DNA from 2 places in the Alkaliphilus metalliredigens QYMF genome. Region 2 is predicted to be linked to the other one. Evidence: riboswitches for the same ligand, from Rfam matches in the RefSeq annotation. Region 2 holds a riboswitch; the other holds the start of a gene.
What was found. A riboswitch is a leader RNA that binds a small molecule or an ion and turns the genes downstream of it on or off. The one in region 2 is predicted to bind thiamine pyrophosphate.
Positions count from the first base shown of each region.

Region 1: linked by a shared signal. The riboswitch ahead of thiW (energy coupling factor transporter S component ThiW) and the one ahead of thiS (sulfur carrier protein ThiS) in region 2 are both predicted to bind thiamine pyrophosphate.

Region 1 is NC_009633.1:1,293,539-1,297,756, forward strand. Features, by position in the region: gene thiE (thiamine phosphate synthase) at 1-382, opposite strand, end outside; gene thiM (hydroxyethylthiazole kinase) at 366-1,184, opposite strand; gene thiD (bifunctional hydroxymethylpyrimidine kinase/phosphomethylpyrimidine kinase) at 1,209-2,009, opposite strand; gene thiW (energy coupling factor transporter S component ThiW) at 2,027-2,503, opposite strand; TPP riboswitch at 2,623-2,737, opposite strand; gene pdhA (pyruvate dehydrogenase (acetyl-transferring) E1 component subunit alpha) at 2,963-4,051, shown strand; gene AMET_RS06175 (alpha-ketoacid dehydrogenase subunit beta) at 4,051-4,218, shown strand, end outside.
Region 2 is NC_009633.1:4,344,822-4,349,039, reverse strand. Features, by position in the region: gene AMET_RS27445 (hypothetical protein) at 1-22, shown strand, start outside; gene AMET_RS27440 (hypothetical protein) at 19-219, shown strand; gene AMET_RS20810 (YgjV family protein) at 254-898, opposite strand; gene AMET_RS20805 (hypothetical protein) at 1,093-1,953, shown strand; TPP riboswitch at 2,029-2,136, shown strand; gene thiS (sulfur carrier protein ThiS) at 2,256-2,450, shown strand; gene thiF (sulfur carrier protein ThiS adenylyltransferase ThiF) at 2,452-3,258, shown strand; gene AMET_RS20790 (thiazole synthase) at 3,273-4,049, shown strand; gene thiH (2-iminoacetate synthase ThiH) at 4,049-4,218, shown strand, end outside.

The sequences.
Region 1 (4,218 bases), 1.9 Mb from region 2:
TAGCTCCTAGACTTTCTGCCTCTAATGCTTCAGCAAGGGTTGCAGCTGAATAACCCAGTGTTTTATGGGGACCTAGTAATTCTCTGGCTTTTTTGATAGGTAGATCATCAGGTCCTATATGAAGCCCAGCGGCATCTACGGCTAATGCAATGTCCAGACGGTCATTAATGATCAGAGGAATCTGATATTGATCTGTTAGTTTTTTTAGGGCCAGGGCAGTTTCATAAAAAACAGCACTGGTGGCTTGCTTTTCCCGTAATTGAACAATAGAAACGCCACCTTTTATTGCAGCCTCTATGCTTTCCATCAGATCTTTTCCATTAAGCAAAGAACGATCCGTCACCAAATAAAGAGAATAATCTGTTTTAACGATAGGAGACATCTAAGCTCCCCCCTTCCAAAATTGTTTGTTCAGTGAGTTGATGTATGTGATCAAAAATTCGAACTTTAAAAGTACCAATGGATTCATGGGCTTTTAAGGATGCATAAGCGCCTTCTCCAGCTAGGTCCATTATGAGGACACCAGCTAAAGCTGCCAGTAAAGCTTGATCTGTTACCGCCAAACAAGTAGCGATGAGAGAAGTGGTCATGCAGCCAGTGCCTGTTACTTGGGACAATAGGCTATGCCCATTAGAAACAGAAATCAGGGTGGTACCATCACATATGGAATCAGTAGCTCCTGTAATTGCCACTGTTGTTTTATATTTTTGAGCTAAAGTACGTATCATTTTTGGAGTATTACCTCCAAAGTCCATGCTGTCAACTCCTGCTACAGAATAATTCATATTCATCAGGACTTGCATTTCGGATGCATTCCCTCGAATCACTGTAAAATCAATGTTCTTCAACAATTGGTTGACGGTATCCTTGCGAAAGGTAGAGGCGCCCACGCCCACGGGATCTAATATAACCGGAATCCCTAGTTCGTTAGCCTTTCTTCCAGCTAAAAGCATTGATTGGACACGTTTATCATTTAATGTGCCTATGTTAATCACCAAGGCAGAGGCCTTTGAAACCACCTCAACAACTTCCTTTGGATCATCTGCCATTATAGGAGAGCCTCCAAGGGCCAGAACAATATTAGCACAGTCGTTGACGGATACATAGTTCGTTATGTGATGAATTAATGGCTTATTGTATTTAATTTTTTCAATGATTTTTGAAGATTCCTCTAGTTCCAGCATTCTATATCCTCCATTCCTTCCTGGTTACTCTAATCCAGCCCGTTGATAGAGCGAATAGAAATGATGAGTGGGTCCAACTCCTTTACCGATAGATAGGGCGTTCTCAATGGCCACTGTAATGTATTCCTTGGCAAGTTTAACAGCCTCAGTAATGGGGAAACCTAGAGCTAAATTAGAGGCAATGGCTGAGGATAAGGTGCATCCAGTGCCATGGGTATTTTTTGTAGCAATACGCTTTGTTGAAAATCTTTGAATCGCTTTTCCATCGTACAATAGATCAACGGGATCGCTTTCTAGATGGCCCCCTTTGATCAACACATATTGAGGACCCATTATGAAAATTGCTTTAGCAGCCTCCTCCATATCTTTTTCGCTTTCAATGGTGAGCCCTGTGATTACCTCTGCCTCGGGCAAATTAGGTGTGATGACTGTAACCAGAGGAATCAGTTGGTTAATTAGTGAATTCTTTGCTTCTGGGTTTAACAAATGAAACCCACTCTTTGAAACCATAACAGGATCTAAGACAATATTTTTGGCTTGATATTTTAGTAATTGTTGCGCAATGGCTTGAATTGTGTCTACCTGAGAAACCATTCCAATTTTAACTGCATCTACCTCGATGTCCTCATAAATTGCCTGGATTTGTTTTGCGATCATCTGGGGAGAAATATCTTGAATACCGAAAACCCCCTGTGTATTTTGGGCAGTTACTGCAGTGATCACGCTCATGCCGAAAACCCCATGGGCGGACATCGTCTTTAAATCTGCTTGAATACCGGCTCCACCACTACTGTCAGAGCCTGCAATTGTCAACACTTTCTTCATTAAACTCACCTTCTCCTCTATAGATCGATATGCTTTGCAACCAGTTTTAAAATAATGTAGCCGATGGTTCCTCCAAACAAAGTACTAAGAAGGAAGGGAGGAACAAAGAAAAACAGTGCGACCTCACTACCCAATAAAAATTTTGCAATGGGATAGGCAACAAGACCCCCAATGAATCCAGTACCAATTATTTCGCCAAGGGTAGCAATGGTGTACTTACCTGTGTATCGGAAGCAAAGTGCTGCTAATAAGGCACCGAACAAACTTCCGGGAAAGGCTAAAAGAGAACCTGTACCTAGGATGTTCCTAAGGAGTGAAATACCAAAGACAGTCCCAACTGCATAAAGGGGTCCTAAAATCACACCGGCTATCACATTAATGGTGTGCTGTACAGGAAAAATTCTAGAGACCCCTATGGGAATATAGATTAGATGTCCACTAATGGTTCCCACGGCAATCAATAGCCCTGAGAGGGTTAATTTTTTAATATTCATCTGTTAATCTCCCTTCTGTGTAATAAGCTCTGTTTTCTAAAATAGTATGTATCTCTGATGATGCTGGTAAAACAAAAAAAGCACAAATCCACAGGAAGGATTTGTGCCTTGTTGATGTTAAGTGGCGACGATCACTTCCCTACGCTGGTATAACCCAGATCAGGTTCAGAATAAGGGTCAAAGACAGGTAGGTCTTTTTCTCAGCTGGCCTCTCCAGCTCCCCTAGTGATTGTTAAACATAATGATTTAAGTTGATCATAGCATAAGTGGGTAAACTAGTAAAGAAGTTGTTTGTTTAACAAATAGTCGTAGATAGGTAAATATTAAGTAAATATAAAGAGAAGTGTTAACACAAAAAAAGATAATCTCCAATCAAATATTTTTGTTAGAAAAAAAGTGTAAAGGATATATAAGTAATAGAGAATGATTTTCAATTAAAGAAGACAAGGAGGGGTTTACTTGATTTTTGAAGGATATCACCCACTAGATAAAACAATGTTTCAAGTGATGGATGAAGAGGGGAACATTATTAAGCCAGAGTACATGCCTGATATATCTAAAGAACAAATGATGGAAATGTATCAACTTATGATTCAAACACGAGAGGCGGACTTAAAAGCATTAATGTATCAGAGACAAGGTAGAATGCTTACCTATGCACCAAATATAGGCCAAGAGGCCGCACAGGTTGGGAGTGCCTTCCCTTTAAAGAAAGAAGACTGGATGGTTCCCGCCTTTAGAGAATTGGGAGCATGGCTCACAAGGGGAGCTAAGTTGGAAATGATTTATCTCTACTGGTATGGAAACGAATTTGGCAGTTATATGCCAGAGGACCTGAAAATCTTACCTGTATCCGTACCAATCGCTAGTCACTTAAACCATGCAGCTGGAATTGCATGGGCTTCCAAGCTACAAGGAAAGGATGAAGTCACCATCACGTATTTTGGAGATGGGGCAACCTCTCAAGGTGATTTTCATGAGGCCATGAACTGGGCGGGGGTATACCAAGTGCCAGTGGTATTTTTATGTCAAAACAACCAATTTGCAATCTCTGTTCCAAGGGGAATTCAAACGAGTTCTGAAACCATTGCACAAAAAGCCCTTGCCTATGGGATGCCCGGAATATTAGTAGATGGAAATGATATTTTTGCCATGTATGCCGCTGTTAAGGAGGCTTTTGATCGTGCCCGTAGAGGTGAAGGGCCAACGTTAATCGAAGCCTTTACTTATCGAATAGGAGCCCATACCACAAGCGATGATCCTAAGAGATACCGATCCGATGAAGAAGTCGAAAAATGGAAGAAAAAAGATCCCATAGATCGGATGAAAAAATATTTAATGAGTCAAGGAATATTAACAGAAGAAGAAAATGAGAAAATAATTGAAAAAGCTGGAAAAATAGCAGAAGAGGCTTTTAAATATGTAGAAGCCAGTGGCGATACAGTATTAGAAGATATTTTTAAATATCACTATAAAGAGATGACACCTCAGCTGACAGAGCAATTAGCAGAATATAAAGCCTATCTAATGGAAAGAGGTGAAGCATAATGGCAGTAATTAATCTTTTACAGGCAGTAAACCAAACCCTAAAGCAAGAAATGAAAAGAGATAAACGGGTGATTGTATTTGGAGAAGATGTAGGCCTTGAAGGAGGTGTTTTTAGAGCAACTGTAGACTTGCAAAAAGAATTTGGTCCAGATCGTTGTATGGACTCA
Region 2 (4,218 bases):
TGAATACGAGGTAGCTGGTTGAATATAGCGGAGTTAGAGTTAAGTGTATTCACAAGGCAGTGTCTTAACAAGAGAATTCCAGATATAGAAACATTGCAAACCAAAGCATATCTATGGGAGCAGAACCGTAATGAATCTCAAAAAGGAGTTAATTGGCATTTTACTACAAAAGATGCTCGTATAAAACTTCAGCATGCGTATCCACAGATTGTCATGTGACTAAGCACTAGCCACTTTTTTACTTCTTGTAAATTTATAGGAGATGCTTAACAAAAATGGTTTCGTCGCCCTCGGTGCTTTGCATAAATCCCATCTTGTGTAAATATGAAGTATGTTTTTCACTAGCCACATGACTGATGAGACGAGTATAGCCTAAGTCTAAAAAGTAATTTGCATGTTCCTCATAAAGATACTTTCCAATCTTTAGATCTCGATATTCGGGGATTGCAAAGTCAAGTTCAACTAATAGCGTGTTTTCATCATATCTGGATCCAATAAAAATACCTGCGGGAACAAGATCCCTTAAAACATAAAATCCGATCATATCATGGGTAAATTGCATAGAATGATTAGGGAAGTAGCTTAAAATGTCTGTTTCATAAAAATCCAAAAAGTATTTGAAATAAGGACTATTATTATCAATAGCGAGTACTTTAAAGAATTCTGTGGTGCTGCCAGGCGCGTAGAGTTTAGTCAAATAATAGATATTGATAATGATAATGGCAATATTCGCAATAGCTACGGGAATTGCACCAATTAAGAAACCATATATGGCAAAAATAAGGGCGCCTACTAAGTTGATCAACCTCAATTTGACAATGGAAGTCATGAGTAAAGAAATAAGTATTAAGGTTGAGGCTATATATCCAATCCATTCAACCCAGTTAATTGTATTCATTTGTTTTCCTCCGTTTTATAATCATTTTTTGTCCATTTTATATATTACCCTTTTATGACTCATTTAGCAATGATAACAATTGATTGATGAAAAAAGTAGAGCAGATAAGGAACATAAAATGAGGGTTCTAACAATACATAAGAAAAGGAGTTTGATAAAGATAAATAGAAATCTAATATAAAGGAGTGGTTGAATTGTTTTCTAAGCTATTGGCATATGGCAAAAAAAGTGGGACGGTAGTCAAATCAAACCCGATCATTTTCATGACTATTTTTATGGAACTGATCTTAACTGGATTGATCACCACGGGATTCATATTGTTTATATCACCTAGAAATATAGTGCAATATGGTGGGAGTGCATCTCAAGCTGGATTCCCCTTCATAATGCTAGCATTGATGATGGTGAGTTATTTTTTGATAGCAATCGCTATTCAAGCAGGTAAGCTCAATATGATTTGTAGAGGGGTACGATCTCAAGAGGTTACGTTTAATCACTTTGGAGAGGGCGTTAGGGCTTTTTTTGTACGAATTCTTGGGGGAGCATTTTTGTTAATCCTTCTAGGGGGTCTGCTGGGAATAATCATCGTGCCCATAGTGCTTGTCATGGGTATTCTTGGTTTAATTATCTTGACTATTGGAATAATTGTGGTTGCAACACTATTAATATTTTGGGAGACAATTTTGGTTTATGATGAACTTCCTAGTGCATGGGATGCGATTACAGGAAGCTTTAAGTTTGTAAAAAAACACTTTTGGATGGTATTATTGCTCCAGATACTCTTTACTATTTCAAATAGTATTATCGATAAATTAGGAGCCACACCATCCATTGAGCCATTAGGAATATTAAGAGATGAAGGCATTGTTTTTTTTAGTAGTCTAGGAAATGTAGCAGGAGCATCAATGATCAGTCAAGTCATTCTATTGACAGTTATCGCTATGTTATTTAAACTATTCATTGAAACTTTTTACTTTGTCTTCTATCACAATAAAGGAATGTCCATAGGGTATCAAGAAAATGATGAAAGTGAAAGTCAAAGTGAAGGTGAATGATAACATCTTAATCAATATCTTTACAAGAGATGATAAGTCAACTATACTTAAATAAGCAAGAATGAAAAGTAAATAGTGTTTAGCTAGGGGAGCCATTACGGCTGAGAAGGAATGATTCATAATACCTGACCCTTTGAACCTGACGTAGTTAGTACTACCGTAGGGAAGCTGATAGAGTTGATGAAATTAATTACGGTGAAATGTATAATTGAACCTATGAAGACATCTGAATCTATAAGAAGCTTCCCTAAAGTACAGGGGAGCTTCTTTTTTTTACAAAAATAGAGGAGGGAGATGTAAAGATGATTGTCAATGGGAAAAAAACGTCACTACCGAATGGAACAACGATTACAAAATTACTACAGGAGTTGAAGTTAGATTCAGATCATGTGGTAGTGGAAGTTAACATGAACATTATTCCAAAGGGACAATACGAACAACTGATGCTAGATGAAAGAGATCAAGTTGAGATTGTGGGATTTATCGGAGGGGGTTAATATGAAACTGATTGTGAATGAAGATGAAATGGATGTAAAAAAAGGAACAACAGCATTCGAAGTGAGAAACAAAGTCAAAAAAGATGCTGATGTTGTTGTTTATAATGGCTTTATCATCAAGGAAGATGTTTTATTACAAGAAGGAGATCTGATTACATTGATTCAAAGGGGAGAAATCCCCATCATCGAAGAACTAGAAGTATTATTGACCTCCAGACATACCCCAGGAGTTCATAAAAAAATAAAGAAGGCATCTATAGGCATTGCAGGCTTAGGGGGATTGGGTTCAAACATTGCTGTTTCCTTAGCTCGCATGGGAATTGGAAAGCTTTTATTGGTGGATTTTGATGTGGTGGAACCGAGTAATCTCAATAGGCAGCAATATTTCATACGACATATTGGAATGTTGAAAACCGAAGCACTTCAGCAGTTAATCCATGAAATCAATCCATTTGTTGAGGTAGAGGTGATCAATATATATTTAGATCAAACCAATATTGAAGACTGCTTTAAAAATATGGATGTTATTGTTGAAGCCTTCGATAATCCAACATCTAAGTCAACACTTGTCAATACAGTATTGGAAAAAATGAAAGAGAAGCCCATGGTGGCAGCTTCAGGAATGGCAGGATACTTTTCCAATAACTCGATTAAGACCAAGCGCATCACGAAGAAATTTTATTTAATTGGCGATGGGGTATCGGCAGCAAAGCCTGGGTGTGGGTTGATGGCTCCAAGAGTAGCTATCGCCGCAAATCACCAAGCTAACACAGTTGTTAGAATTTTATTAGGTGAAGAAGAAGTTTAAAAGGAGGAGAGGAAATGGAAGGATTCAATATTGGAGGTAAATCACTCAAGAGTCGACTTCTAGTTGGAACAGGAAAGTTTGCTAGCTATGACTTGATGAAGCAAGCCATTGAAGGCTGTGGTACACAAGTTGTCACAATGGCCCTGAGACGAGTGAATCTAGATCATAAAGAAGACAATATCCTTGAGTACATTCCTAAGGATACGATTTTACTACCTAATACATCCGGTGCAAGAAATGCAGAAGAAGCCATTCGAATTGCAAGACTTTCTAGAGCAATGGGATGTGGTGATTGGGTTAAAATTGAAGTAATATCAGATCAGAAGTATTTACTGCCTGATAATGAGGAAACGGTTAAGGCCACAGAAGTACTAGCAAAGGAAGGGTTTATTGTGCTACCTTATATGAATCCAGACTTAATGATCGCTAAAAGGTTAGAGTCTGTAGGAGCAGCAGCGGTTATGCCCTTAGGATCACCTATTGGAACGAATAAAGGGTTGCAAACCAAGGAAATGATCCGGATTTTAATTGAAGAAATTAAAGTTCCCATCATCGTGGACGCAGGAATTGGGAAGCCCTCCCAAGCTGCTGAAGCTATGGAAATGGGAGCTGAAGCAGTACTGGTCAATACGGCAATTGCAACAGCTCAAAATCCAGTGAAGATGGCTAAGGCCTTCGAACTGGCAGTAAGGGCAGGTCGATTAGCCTTTAATGGGGTAACTGCGCCACAAGCTAAAGTGGCTCGGGCATCTTCCCCCTTGACAGGATTTTTACATGAAGGGGAAGCATAATGAGTTTTTATGATACTTACCTAGAATATGAGAACTTCGATACCGAGGGATTTTTAAAGGAAGTAAAGGAACCTGATGTTTTAGGAATTATTAAGAAAAATAAACTAAATCATCATGATTTTTTAGCTCTACTCTCTCCAGCGGCAGCTAATTGCTTAGAGGAAATGGC